3 regions of the Bradyrhizobium sp. USDA 4506 genome follow, and region 1 is predicted to be linked to each of the others. Evidence: predicted binding sites of a transcription regulator. Region 1 holds the regulator's gene; each other region holds the start of a gene.
What was found. The regulator PhoB, encoded in region 1, activates phosphate uptake and scavenging genes when phosphate is short. The targets are predictions, from matches to a motif close to TGTCATNNANCTGTCAT.
Positions count from the first base shown of each region.

Region 2: the regulator PhoB is predicted to act here: its motif matches at 1,278-1,294, upstream of ACVIHF_RS05285 (alkaline phosphatase D family protein).
Region 3: the regulator PhoB is predicted to act here: its motif matches at 2,334-2,350, upstream of ACVIHF_RS17890 (phospholipase C).

Region 1 is NZ_JBSSBM010000002.1:6,189,261-6,193,229, reverse strand. Features, by position in the region: gene pstB (phosphate ABC transporter ATP-binding protein PstB) at 1-98, shown strand, start outside; gene phoU (phosphate signaling complex protein PhoU) at 205-921, shown strand; gene phoB (phosphate regulon transcriptional regulator PhoB) at 1,067-1,777, shown strand; gene ACVIHF_RS31400 (GcrA family cell cycle regulator) at 2,018-2,530, opposite strand; gene ACVIHF_RS31395 (acetylornithine transaminase) at 3,019-3,969, shown strand, end outside.
Region 2 is NZ_JBSSBM010000002.1:614,676-618,644, forward strand. Features, by position in the region: gene ACVIHF_RS05275 (hypothetical protein) at 1-129, shown strand, start outside; gene ACVIHF_RS05280 (IS5 family transposase) at 275-1,111, shown strand; gene ACVIHF_RS05285 (alkaline phosphatase D family protein) at 1,384-2,964, shown strand; gene ACVIHF_RS05290 (aldo/keto reductase) at 3,131-3,949, shown strand.
Region 3 is NZ_JBSSBM010000002.1:3,325,096-3,329,064, forward strand. Features, by position in the region: gene ACVIHF_RS17885 (cytochrome-c peroxidase) at 1-501, opposite strand, end outside; gene ACVIHF_RS17890 (phospholipase C) at 611-2,257, opposite strand; gene ACVIHF_RS17895 (alpha/beta fold hydrolase) at 2,732-3,616, opposite strand; gene hydA (dihydropyrimidinase) at 3,662-3,969, opposite strand, start outside.

The DNA.
Region 1 (3,969 bases):
ATCTCGGCGAGCTGATCGAGTTCGACGACACCAACAAGATCTTCACCTCACCGAGCGATCGGCGCACCCAGGACTACATCACCGGCCGGTTCGGTTGACCGGCGCATGATCCGGAAAAGTGGAAACCGGTTTTCCGATCAGGTCATGCTAAAATTCAGGACACGAAGCCATGATCCCCGGGATCATGGTTGAGGGAGACAAGCGATGGCTTCTGAACATACCGCCAAGGCATTCGACAGCGACCTGCAGGAGTTGACCCGCCTGGTCGCCGAGATGGGCGGCCTGGTCGAACGAATGATTACCGAGTCGGTCGACGCGCTGATCCGTCGCGACGTCGCGCTCGGCAAGCGCGTGGTCGCCGCCGACATCGAGATCGACAATCTGCAGCGCAACATCGAAGAGCGCGCGGTGCTGACGATCGCGCGCCGCCAGCCGATGGCGATCGACCTGCGTGAGATCGTCAGCGCGATGCGCGTCGCTACCGATCTCGAGCGGATCGGCGACCTCGCCAAGAACATGGGCAAGCGCGTCGCGGCGCTGGAGAGCGATTTCCAGCCGCTGAAGCTGATCCGCGGCCTCGAGCACATGACCGACCTCGTGCTGTCGCAGGTCAAGTCGGTGCTCGACGCCTATGCCGCGCACGACCTGCCGGCGGCGATGAACGTCTGGAAGGGCGACGAGGAGGTCGATGCGATCTGCACCTCGCTGTTCCGCGAACTGCTCACCTACATGATGGAAGATCCGCGCAACATCTCGTTCTGCATCCATCTGATGTTCTGCGCCAAGAACATCGAGCGGATCGGCGATCACGCCACCAATATCGCCGAGACCGTGTTCTACATGATCGAGGGCCAGCAGATCACCGACAAGCGCCCGAAGGGGGACATGACCACTTTTGCCACCACGGTGCCGGGCAACTGAGGCATGATCGGCAAGCACGGAACCGGCAAGAGCGAAACTGGATGATCCTCGCGACAAATCGTTTCCGCGGGGACTATGCTCAAGGAAGTAAGCGTTTCGGTTTGCGTCTGGGCAACGGATCACCACAGAGAAAGAACTTAGACCGATGAGCGCACGCATTCTGGTAGTCGAAGACGAGGAAGCGCTGACGACGCTGTTGCGCTACAATCTCGATGCGGAAGGCTACGATGTCGAGACGGTGGGGCGCGGCGACGATGCGGATACACGGCTGAAGGAGCGCGTTCCCGACCTCGTGGTGCTGGACTGGATGCTGCCGGGCCTGTCCGGCATCGAACTGTGCCGCCGCCTGCGGGCGCGGCCCGAGACCAAGCAGCTTCCGATCATCATGCTGACCGCGCGCGGCGAGGAAAGCGAGCGCGTGCGCGGGCTTGCCACCGGCGCGGACGATTACATCGTCAAGCCGTTCTCGGTGCCGGAGCTGCTGGCGCGGGTGAAGGGCCTGTTGCGCCGCGCCAGCCCGGAGCGGCTTGCGACCGTGCTGACCTATGGCGACATCGAGCTCGACCGCGAGAAGCGCCGCGTGGCGCGCTCGGGCCGTCCGATCGATCTCGGGCCGACCGAGTATCGCCTGCTCGAATTCTTCCTCGAGCATCCCGGCCGCGTGTTCAGCCGCGAGCAACTGCTCGACAGCGTCTGGGGCCGCGACATCTACATCGATGAGCGCACCGTCGACGTGCATATCGGCCGCTTGCGCAAGCTGCTCAATCCGGGCCGCGAGCAGGATCCGATCCGCACCGTGCGCGGCGCCGGCTACGCGCTCGACGACCGCTTTGCCAAGGCCGAGCCACAGCCGTAACGGCCATGCGGCATTCATAAACCGCAACACGGCGTCGTCCCGGCGAAAGCCGGGACCCATACGCCGCGGCCAGTGCAATCGGCACGCGGCCAGACGGCTTTCTAACAACACGCATTAGTGGTTATGGGTCCCGGCTTTCGCCGGGACGACGCCGGTGGTGTAATGGGCTACGCATCACACAAAAAATCCCCGCTTTCGCGGGGATTTGTTTTTGAGGTCTTCCGTCGTTTTCCCGAGTGCTCACTTGATCTGCGGTTTCGCCGACGGCCGGCGGCGATCGGCGGCGGGCTGGTAGGCGACGCGCGAGTGATGCGCGCAATAGGGCAGGCCGGCGAGCGCCTTGCCGCCGCAGAAGAAGAATTCCGGGCTCGAGGGATCGCCGACCGGCCAATGACAGGTGGCCTCGTTGAGCTCCAGCAGCGAGAGCCGCTGGCTCATCGGCACCACATTGTCGTAGGAGATCGGATCGGGCTCCATCTCGACCTCGAAGGCGTGCGCCAGCGCGGTGTTGCCGCGCGAGACCGGACGCGCCACCCGCATCATGTGCTGGGCCGGGCGAGCCTTGCGCTGCCGCGGCGCGGCCGTGGAGGGTGCCTTGGCGCGGCCGGAGAGGCCGAGCCGATGCACTTTGCCGATCACGGCGTTTCGCGTCACATTGCCAAGTTCCGCCGCGATCTGGCTGGCCGACAGGCCGGACTCCCAGAGTTTCTTCAGCTGCTCGACGCGATCGTCGGACCAGGTCAATACAGTCATCGCATTCTTCCCTTCGCGTAGCGCCGGCCAATCATTGGAGCGGCGCTGCGAGCCAATCTGGACAAATATCCCTGCGGCCAGAATCCCTTAGCCCTCGCCGGGCACGGTGTTGCGCCCGAACGTTTACGCGAGACACAAAGGCTACTTAGAGGGTCCAGTACCGCCGCACGAGATGTCGTACCCGACAGGCCAAACGCTACAATATGGCGTGACTCTGGCGCAAGAGTCCGCGGCCGTGCGTCCACATGTTCCCACACAGTTAAGCATCACGATGAGGCTTTTCCACCGCACCGGAATGCTCCGGATTGCGCTCGTTTCGCATTGCAGGAAGGCCACTTCGTGGCGATTGACACTTACCGACCGCAGCATAGAATGCCCGCCACGTGCCGCCCGCAAAGGCGGCCGTTTTGTTTTCCGAAGCTGGCCGTTGCTGCGCTGGCGTCAAGGCGCAGCGGCAATTGTCGGCTTAAAAACCGTCAGTGATCGCCATGACCAACGCTGCCACGTCGCATCTGCTCCCCGTCTTCGCCAGGGTCGATCTCGGCTTCGAGCGCGGCGAGGGCGCCTGGCTGATCGCAACCAACGGCGACCGCTATCTCGATTTCACCTCGGGCGTCGCGGTCAACGCGCTCGGGCACGCGCATCCGCATCTGGTCAAGGCGCTGCAGGAACAGGCGACCAAGCTCTGGCACATGTCGAACCTGTTCAAGAGCCCGGACGGCGAGGTGCTTGCCGCACGGCTGTGCGAGCAGAGCTTTGCCGACTTCGTGTTCTTCTGCAATTCCGGCGCCGAAGCGATGGAGGGCGTGATCAAGCTGGTCCGCCACTATCACTTCTCCAAGGGCCATGGCGAGCGCTACCGCATCATCACCTTCGAGGGCGCCTTCCACGGCCGCACGCTGGGCACGCTGGCGGCGACAGGCTCGGCGAAATATCTCGAAGGCTTCGGCCCGCCGATGGACGGCTTCGACCAGGTGCCGCATGGCGACATCGAGGCGGTGAAGAAGGCGATCGGCCCGCACACCGCCGGCATCCTGATCGAGCCGGTGCAGGGCGAGGGCGGCGTGCGCTCGGCGCCGCAGGCGTTCTTCAAGGCACTGCGCGCGCTGTGTGACGAGCACGGCCTGCTGCTCGCCTTCGACGAGGTGCAGACCGGCATGGGCCGCACCGGCGAGCTGTTCGCCTACAAGCGCACCGGCGTCACGCCGGACGTGATGTCGCTGGCCAAGGCGCTCGGCGGCGGTTTTCCGATCGGCGCGGTGCTGGCGACCGCGCAGGCTGCGGCCGGCATGGCGCCCGGCTCGCACGGCTCGACCTTCGGCGGCAATCCGCTCGCGGTCGCCGCCGCCAATGCCGTGCTCGACGTCATGCTGAAACCCGGCTTCTTCGAGCATGTGCAGAAGATGTCGCTGCTGCTCAAGCAGAAGCTCGCTTCCGTC
Region 2 (3,969 bases), 5.6 Mb from region 1:
GAAGCGCGCGTGCCCGCCCGCGCCAAGCTCGCGCGCCGGCACTCGAACCCGCTCGATGCGGAGGCCCGCGACACACGGATCCAGACCTGGCCGTGCCGCACCGGCGGCATCTGCAACTGGCATCGGTGAGGCGGCTCGGCGGTCTCACGCCGACTTGCGCGCGCGTTCGCACCAATATCAAATCCGTCATCCTGAGAGCCTGACTGAAAAATGGGTGAGTGATCTCAGTGGGGTGTGATTCCATCGGATTTGCAGAGATTCGAGGGAGAGCACGATGCCCTGGACCAAGATCACTCGGGAGCAATATCGGCGGGACGATCTGCGTTATGCAAGCGATATGACCGATGCGGAGTGGGCGCTGATCAGACGCCTGTTGCCGCGAGCGAACCGGCGCGGCCGGCCGCGTAAGACGGAGCTGCGTCGTGTGATCGAAGCGATCCTCTATATCGTTTCGACCGGCTGCCAGTGGCGGGCGTTGCCGCAGGAGTTCCCGCCCTATTCGACGGTGCAGGGCTATTTTTATAGATGGCGGGATACAGGCCGGTGGCAGAGGATTGTCAGCGTGCTTGTCCGACGGGCGCGAAAAAAGCTTGGACGGACACCGAAGCCGACGGCAGCCGTGATCGACAGTCAAAGTGCGCCGACCACCCAAGCTGGCGGACCGCGCGGCTACGATGCAGGCAAGCGCATCTACGGCCGCAAGCGGCATATCGTGACGGATACCAATGGCCTCCTCCTCGGGGTTCATGTTCATCCGGCCAACGTTCAGGACTGCCATGGCGCCGTACCGCTGCTGAAGAACGTGCGGATGAACTTCCCCCGGCTGCGCCACGTCTTTGCCGACCGGATCTACCGCGGAAATCAACTCCTCGACGCGCTCTCAGACTGCGGTCCATGGACTGTCGAGATCGTCGAGCGGCCTCAAGGCGTCAAAGGCTTCCAGCTTCTGCCGAGGCGGTGGGTGGTTGAACGCACATTCGCTTGGTTCGGCAGATGCCGCCGCCTCGCCAAGGACTTCGAGGCGACGGTGGCAACCGAAGCTGCCTGGCTGCTGATTGCACACATCAGGCTCCTGACCCGCAGACTTGCCGCTGCTGGTAAGGTTGGGTGACTTATGAGTCAGACTCTGAGGAGGCCGCGAAGCGGCCGTCTCGAAGGATGAATCGGCCACGAACGGGGGCCGTTCATCCTTCGAGACGCGCGTTCCGCGCTCCTCAGGATGACGGATTTGGCTGAGTGCTTAGCACTCCAAACTTTTCCGATTTCCATCTCCCCCGAGTCATCCCGCCGTCGCAAAACCGTCGGCGGAGAGTCAAGAAACCGTAAGGCCGGAGTCAAGGAGCGCAGGCAAAACCTTCGTTGCGATTCGACGAAGGTTATTCGATGCCGACTGCGAACTCCGCGAGGCGGCGTGGCCTCACCCGGCGCCAGCTTCTGGTGCGCTCGGCGTCGACCGCGGCGCTGGCGGGATTCGGCGCGCTGGCAAGACCGTATCTGAGCCGCACCGCGGATCGGCCCGCGATTGCGGGCATCCAGTCCGGCGACGTGGCAAGCGATTCCGCTGTCATCTGGGCGCGCGCCGATCGCGCCGCGCGGATGCACATCGAATGCGCCGCGGTCGAAAGCTTCGCCAGCATCCTGCGCACCGTGTCCGCCGATGCGCTGCCCGAGCGCGACTTCACCGCCAAGCTGCTGCTCGACGGCCTGCCGCCGGGCCAGGACCTGTTCTATCGCGTGCGCTTCGAGGACCGCGACGGCACATCAGGCGAAAGCCGGGTCGGCCATTTCCGAACCGCGCCGGCCGACCGGCGTCCCGTCTCGTTCGTCTGGTCCGGCGACGTCGTCGGGCAGGGCTGGGGCATCGACCCCGCGCGCGGCGGCTTGCGCAGCTACCGCACCATGCTGGACGAGCGTCCGGACTTCTTCATCCATTCCGGCGATCACATCTACGCCGATTGCACGGTGCCGTCGGAGCAGAAACTCCCCAACGGTGAGATCTGGCGCAACATCGTCACCGAGGAGAAATCCGCCGTCGCGCAGAGCCTCGATCAGTTTCGCGGCAACTACAAATACAACTGGCTCGACGACAATTTCCGCGCCTTCCACGCCGAGGTGCCGATGTTCGCGCAGTGGGACGACCACGAGGTGGCCGACGACTGGTCGCCGCTCGGCACCACCGATGCGACCGGCTATGAGGCGGACGGCAGCTCGCGCCTGGTGGCACGGGCACGCCGCGCCTTCCACGAATTCATGCCGATGGGGCTGATGCCGGAGCGCGATGGCCGCGTCTACCGCAAGATTCCCTACGGGCCGCTGCTCGACGTCTTCATCATCGACATGCGTTCCTATCGCGATTCCAGCTGGAATAAGCAGGGCGATCCGGACCAGGCCTGCATCCTCGGCCAGAGCCAGCTCGCCTGGCTGAAGCGGGAGCTGGTGGCGTCGGATGCTGTCTGGAAGGTGATCGCGGCGGATCTGCCGATCGGCCTCGTCAGCCTCGATGCGGTCGCGCTCGGCGACGGCCCGCCTGCGCGGCGCGAGCACGAGATCGCCGATCTGTTGTCCTTCATGAAGCGCGCCGGGGTCCGCAACACGGTCTGGCTCACCGCCGACATGCACTACACCGCCGCGCATCACTATGATCCGAATCGCGCGGTGTTCCAGGAGTTCGAGCCGTTCTGGGAGTTCGTCTCCGGCCCGCTGCATGCCGGCACCTGGTCGCCGGGCGAACTCGACAACACGTTTGGCCCGAAGGCGATGTACCAGAAGGGCTGCTCGGCCGAACAGGGCGACAATCTCGCGCCGTGCTTCGGGCTGCAATTCTTCGGCCGCGTCGACATCGACGGCAAGACCGGCGTGATGACGGTGACGCTGAAGGACGTCGACAACCACGATCTCTGGTCGGTCGATATCGAGCCGCGGCCGGACGCGCGGCCCGGCCAGATCATGGCGCAGCACATCTAGCGCCGTCTCTGATCCGTCGCGACATCTTGATTGCCGGCGTCTTGCCCGAGGGGCCGGTTTGCGGGCAGACTGCGTGTCGGCAGTCCTGCCAATTTCATTCCCACGAAACGATTTGCTGGCGTGAGGTCGTCGATGGCATCGGCTTCCCACGCGTCAGGAGCTATCCATGGAAAATCTGCAGACACAGGGCATCAGCCTTCCGCAGCTCGGGCTCGGCACCTTCCGCATGCAGGGCGATACCTGCCGCGCGGCGGTCGAGAGCGCGCTTGGGCTCGGCTATCGGCATATCGACACAGCCGAGATGTACGGCAATGAAGAGGCGATCGGGGCGGCGATCGCTGCCTCGAATGTCGCGCGCACGGACCTGCACGTGACCACCAAGGTCTGGCACGAGAACCTGGCGCCGGATGCGATCCGGACAGCGTTCGACGCCAGCCTGAAGAAGCTGCGGCTCGATCACGTCGATCTCTATCTGGTGCACTGGCCGTCGCGGAGCATGAAGCTGCCTGCCATCTTCGAGACGCTGATGAAGCTGAGGGAGGAAGGCCGGACCCGCGCGATCGGCGTCGCCAATTTCACCACCGCGCTGCTCAAGACCGTGGTCGAGGACATCAAGGCGCCGATCGCCTGCAACCAGATCGAATATCACGCGATGCTGGACCAGACGCCGGTGCGCAAATATCTCGCCGCGAAATCGATCCCGCTGGTGGCCTATTGTCCGCTCGCCCAGGGCCGCTTCGCCACCGACGAGACGCTGGCGAAAATCGGCAGCAAGCATGATGCGACCGCAGCACAGGTGGCGCTGAAATGGCTGCTCGATCAGGATGGCGTGGCGGCCATTCCGAAAGCCTCGCGCGCCGAAAGCCAAAAGGCCAATCTCGACGCACTGAAGGTCAAGCTCGACGACGCGGACCGCAAGGCGATTGCGGCGCTGCCCAAGGACATGCGCTGCGTCAATCCGGGGTTTGCGCCGGCGTGGGATTGAGGCCGCTGGCCCTGAGGAAG
Region 3 (3,969 bases), 2.9 Mb from region 1:
GCCGTCCCAGAACAGTCCGCCCTGCGGCACGATGTTGACCGCCGACGCGGCAGTCCCGGTCGCGACCTTCTTGGCGCGCGGAGCCTGCTGGCCGAGCGCGGCCAGTTGCGCGAAGTCGACGACATTGTCGTCTTCGTCCTTTTCCGGCCCGATGCTGAAATTCGGCTGCCGCTCGAGATAGGTCAGGCCCGGCACGGCGCGTGTCCCTTGCCGGGATTGCGCGGGCCCGCCGAGCATCACCGGCCCATCATTGGGTGGCCCGTAGGCGTGGTCCGGACTGTGACAGGACGCGCATGACAATGCGCCCGACGAGGACAGCGACGCGTCGAAAAAAATCTTCTGGCCGAGCTGCGCCATGGCGGACAGCGGAGCAACAGGCGGACGCCTGAGCTGCACCGGGTTCGGATTGGTCCCCGGAAGTCCCTGCGTCTCGACGGCCGCAACGGCGCCGGCCATGCACAGCAGGCCGGCGCCGAGAAGCCACAAGGTGCGGCCATTCATATCAGATCCAGTGTCGTTAAGCGTTTTCGCGCGAACTGGAGACCAGTTCGCGCGAGCAGAACGCGTCAGGGCAGAGCTTCGGTTCTGATTGGATCAGAACCGAAGGGCGTTAGTGGTGATGGTGATCGTCCGGCGCGCTGACGATGACGGTGCCGGCGGTCGGATCGAGAAACAGCGTGTCCTGCCGGTACTCGTGGTCCTGGCCGTGGCCGCGCTCGAAGTCGAACATGTCGGCGATCGATTCGACGTTGTCGTCGAACGAGCCGCCGCCGAGACGCTGGCCGTGCAGCCAGTTGTCCTCGATGAAGCGAACGACGGAGGCCTGCGAGATGCGGGTGTGGCTGACGTAATTCCGCTTGGCGAAGGGCGAGATCACCAGGAACGGGACACGCGTACCGGGACCGCAGCGGCCGTTTACCGGCTGGCCGTTGAGGCCGTTCGGCGGCGTCTGCCTGCCGATACCGCGACCGCACTGGCCGGGACCGTTGACCTGGTCGGCGGTGGGATCATACGAGGCGCTGATCGGTGCAAGGTACTGGTGGTCGTACCAGCCGTCGGAGTCGTCATAGGTGATGATGACGGCGGTCTCGCCCCACTCCTTCTGCTTCTGCAGGAAGTTGATCAGCTCGACATTGCCGGCCTGCTCATCGAGCGGATCGGAGTTGCCAGGATGACCGTCCTGATAGGCCGGCATCTTGATGTAGGAGACGGCCGGGAAGTTGCCGGCCTTCACCGAAGCATAGAAGTCCTCGAGATCGTAGGCATGATTGGCCGGATCGAGCGTCTTGCTGCCGGGCATATAGGAGTGTCCGACCGCATTCACCGAGCTCGGTCGCGCATGGGTCGGGTTCGCGGTCGACTTGTAGTACTGGAACCAGGCGTGGTGCGGGATGTAGTCCACGACGGTGCCGTTGACGTTGCTCGAGAACGTGCTGCGGCCGCAGTTGGTGGTGCCGTTGCTGTTCTTGAGCGTCAGGTCGAAGCCGCCCATGAAGCTGCCCCAGCTGATCTGCTCGGCATTGAGCAGGTCGCCGATGTTCTTGCTGGTCATCAAGACCTGGCTCGTCGTGCTCGAGCAGGCATCGTAGGCAGGGTCGGTATCACCGATGAGCGTCAGGCCGCCCTGGCCGTCGGCGATCGACGATGACGAGCCGACGATGTTCTGCGCGCCGTTGGTCTGGCCGGACACGACCTCGAGCGCGCCGGGCGTCGACGGACCAAAGGTGTCGGTCCAGCTGTTGTCGCTCATCGCGAAGTTCTGGGCGTAATTCCAGAACGCGGTGACGGTGTTGCCGTCGAAATAGCCCATCACCTGCCCGTTGGTGCCGAACGCGCCGACGCCGCCGGCGGTGCCGCGACCGGTGAATTTCGGAAACAGGTCTTCCTTGCCGTTGTCGACCGCCTGCTGCTCGGGCGTATAGGCGTGGTTCTGCGACTTGGTGTTGGCCTGGGTGCGGTCGAGGCGGAACGGATTGGTTGCGCCGGTGCCGTTGGCCGGATTGGTGTTCGGGTTATTGGTCAACAGATTGGCGCTGGCGAGATTGTTGACCTTCGGCGTATGCGGCTTCGCCGTGAACGGAATCGAGCCGGTCGGGTTGGTCGCAACCGGGTAGGTTGCGAAGTAGTGATCGAACGAGCGGTTCTCGTTGAAGATGACGACGAGATGCTTGATCGGCGTTTGGGTGTGGATGTCGTGCGGATGATGATCGTGGCCGTTATTGCCCTTGTTGTCGTCCTGAGCGGCGGCGCTGCACATCACCGCAGCGGCAGCAACCAGACAGACTCCGACCGTCGAAAGAAATTTGGCTTTCACCGTAGTGCCCCTTTTTATTTTTAAGGATTTATGACGTCGACCTGCGACAAGTTATCCACCACCGATGACAGCGCTGTGTCGGTCGAATGAATGCGACGAACGATGATGCGCGCTCATGTCCGCATCGGTTGCAGATATCGGGGGACCAATCTTTGCGCGCATGACAGACGCCCTCCTCTTCCGTCTCACGCGATCGGCTATCTGTGGACGCGGTTTCGGTCACAAGACATGGAATTGAACGGATCGCGTTGGAGATGACTGCAGCAGTCAGCAATCATGCGAACAGGTTGTGCACCGCCGGCTGTCGCGGCTTGCTCACGCCCGAAAAAAATCCGCGCCTTCCGGGGATGTGTCCCGAAAAGCGCGGATGCTTGGTCTGGTGGCGGATGAAGGCCGCGATTCAACTCGGCGTGAAGCCTACCCCTTCATTCCCGTGATCGAAGCACTGACCGCGCGCGGATCGCGCTGCGGCCAGCGGCCGCTCTCGACCTGCGCCAGGAATTCGCCGACGATCCGGTTGTATTCGTCGGGCTCCTCGATGTTGATGGCGTGGCCGCAGTTCGGCATCACCGCGAGCGCGGCCGACGGGATGCTCTGCTTCATCAGGATGCCCGGCAGCAGGCAAGGCCAATCCTCGTCGCCGGTGATGATCAGCGTCGGCACCTTGATCCGCTTCATCTCGTCGACCAGCGTGTAGAGCGAAGGGCGCTCCTTCTGTACGCCCTGCTGGGTGTTGGCCGATCCCACCGCCGAATGCTCGGCCAGCATGGCCTTGAACTCGGCATGGCCGCGCGGGTCCTTGTTCTCGTACTGCACGCGGGTCGGCCCGTAGGCGTAGCGCTCGGCGAAGGTCGGAATGCCCTCCTTGCGGATCATGCCCGCGATCACGTCGGCCTCGGCGCGAAACGTCTCGCGCTTATCGAGCTCGGCGCCGTAGCCGCAGCCACCGATGCATAGCGACAGCGCCCGATCAGGGTGACGTAATCCGAAATGCAGCGTCGCAAAGCCGCCCATCGACAGACCAACGATATGCGCCTTCGGCGCGCCGATGTGATCGAGCACGGCCAGGATATCGTCAGCGGCGCGCGCCTGCGAATAGGACGAGACCTGCTCCGGTACATCCGACGGCGGAAAGCCGCGCGCATTGTAGGCGATGGTCCGGAAGCGCTTGCCGAAGTGCCGCATCTGCGGCTCGTAGCTGCGCAGGTCGCCGGCGAACTCGTGAACCAGGATCACCGGATGCCCCGATCCGGTCTCCTCGAAATAGAGCCGCACTCCGTCGTCTGTCACAGCATAGGGCATGTTGATCTCCTGCCTTCTCTCTTTGCTTGTTACGGATTGGTCGCGTTACGGAATGGTCGCGGCCTTCAGCGGCTTGGCGCGCGGCAGATAGGTGCCGTGCTCCTTGCCGCCGATGAGCGTACCGTTATCGACGACGACCTTACCGCGCACCATGGTCAGCACCGGCCAGCCCGTGACCTCGAGCCCCTCATAGGGCGTGTAGTCCGCGCCGTCGTGGATCAACTCGTGGCGAATCGTGACCTTGCGCTTCGGGTCCCACAGCGCGATGTCGGCATCCGAGCCGACCGCGATGGTGCCCTTGCGCGGATAGAGGCCGTAGATCTTGGCGTGGTTGGTGGCGCTGAAGGTGACAA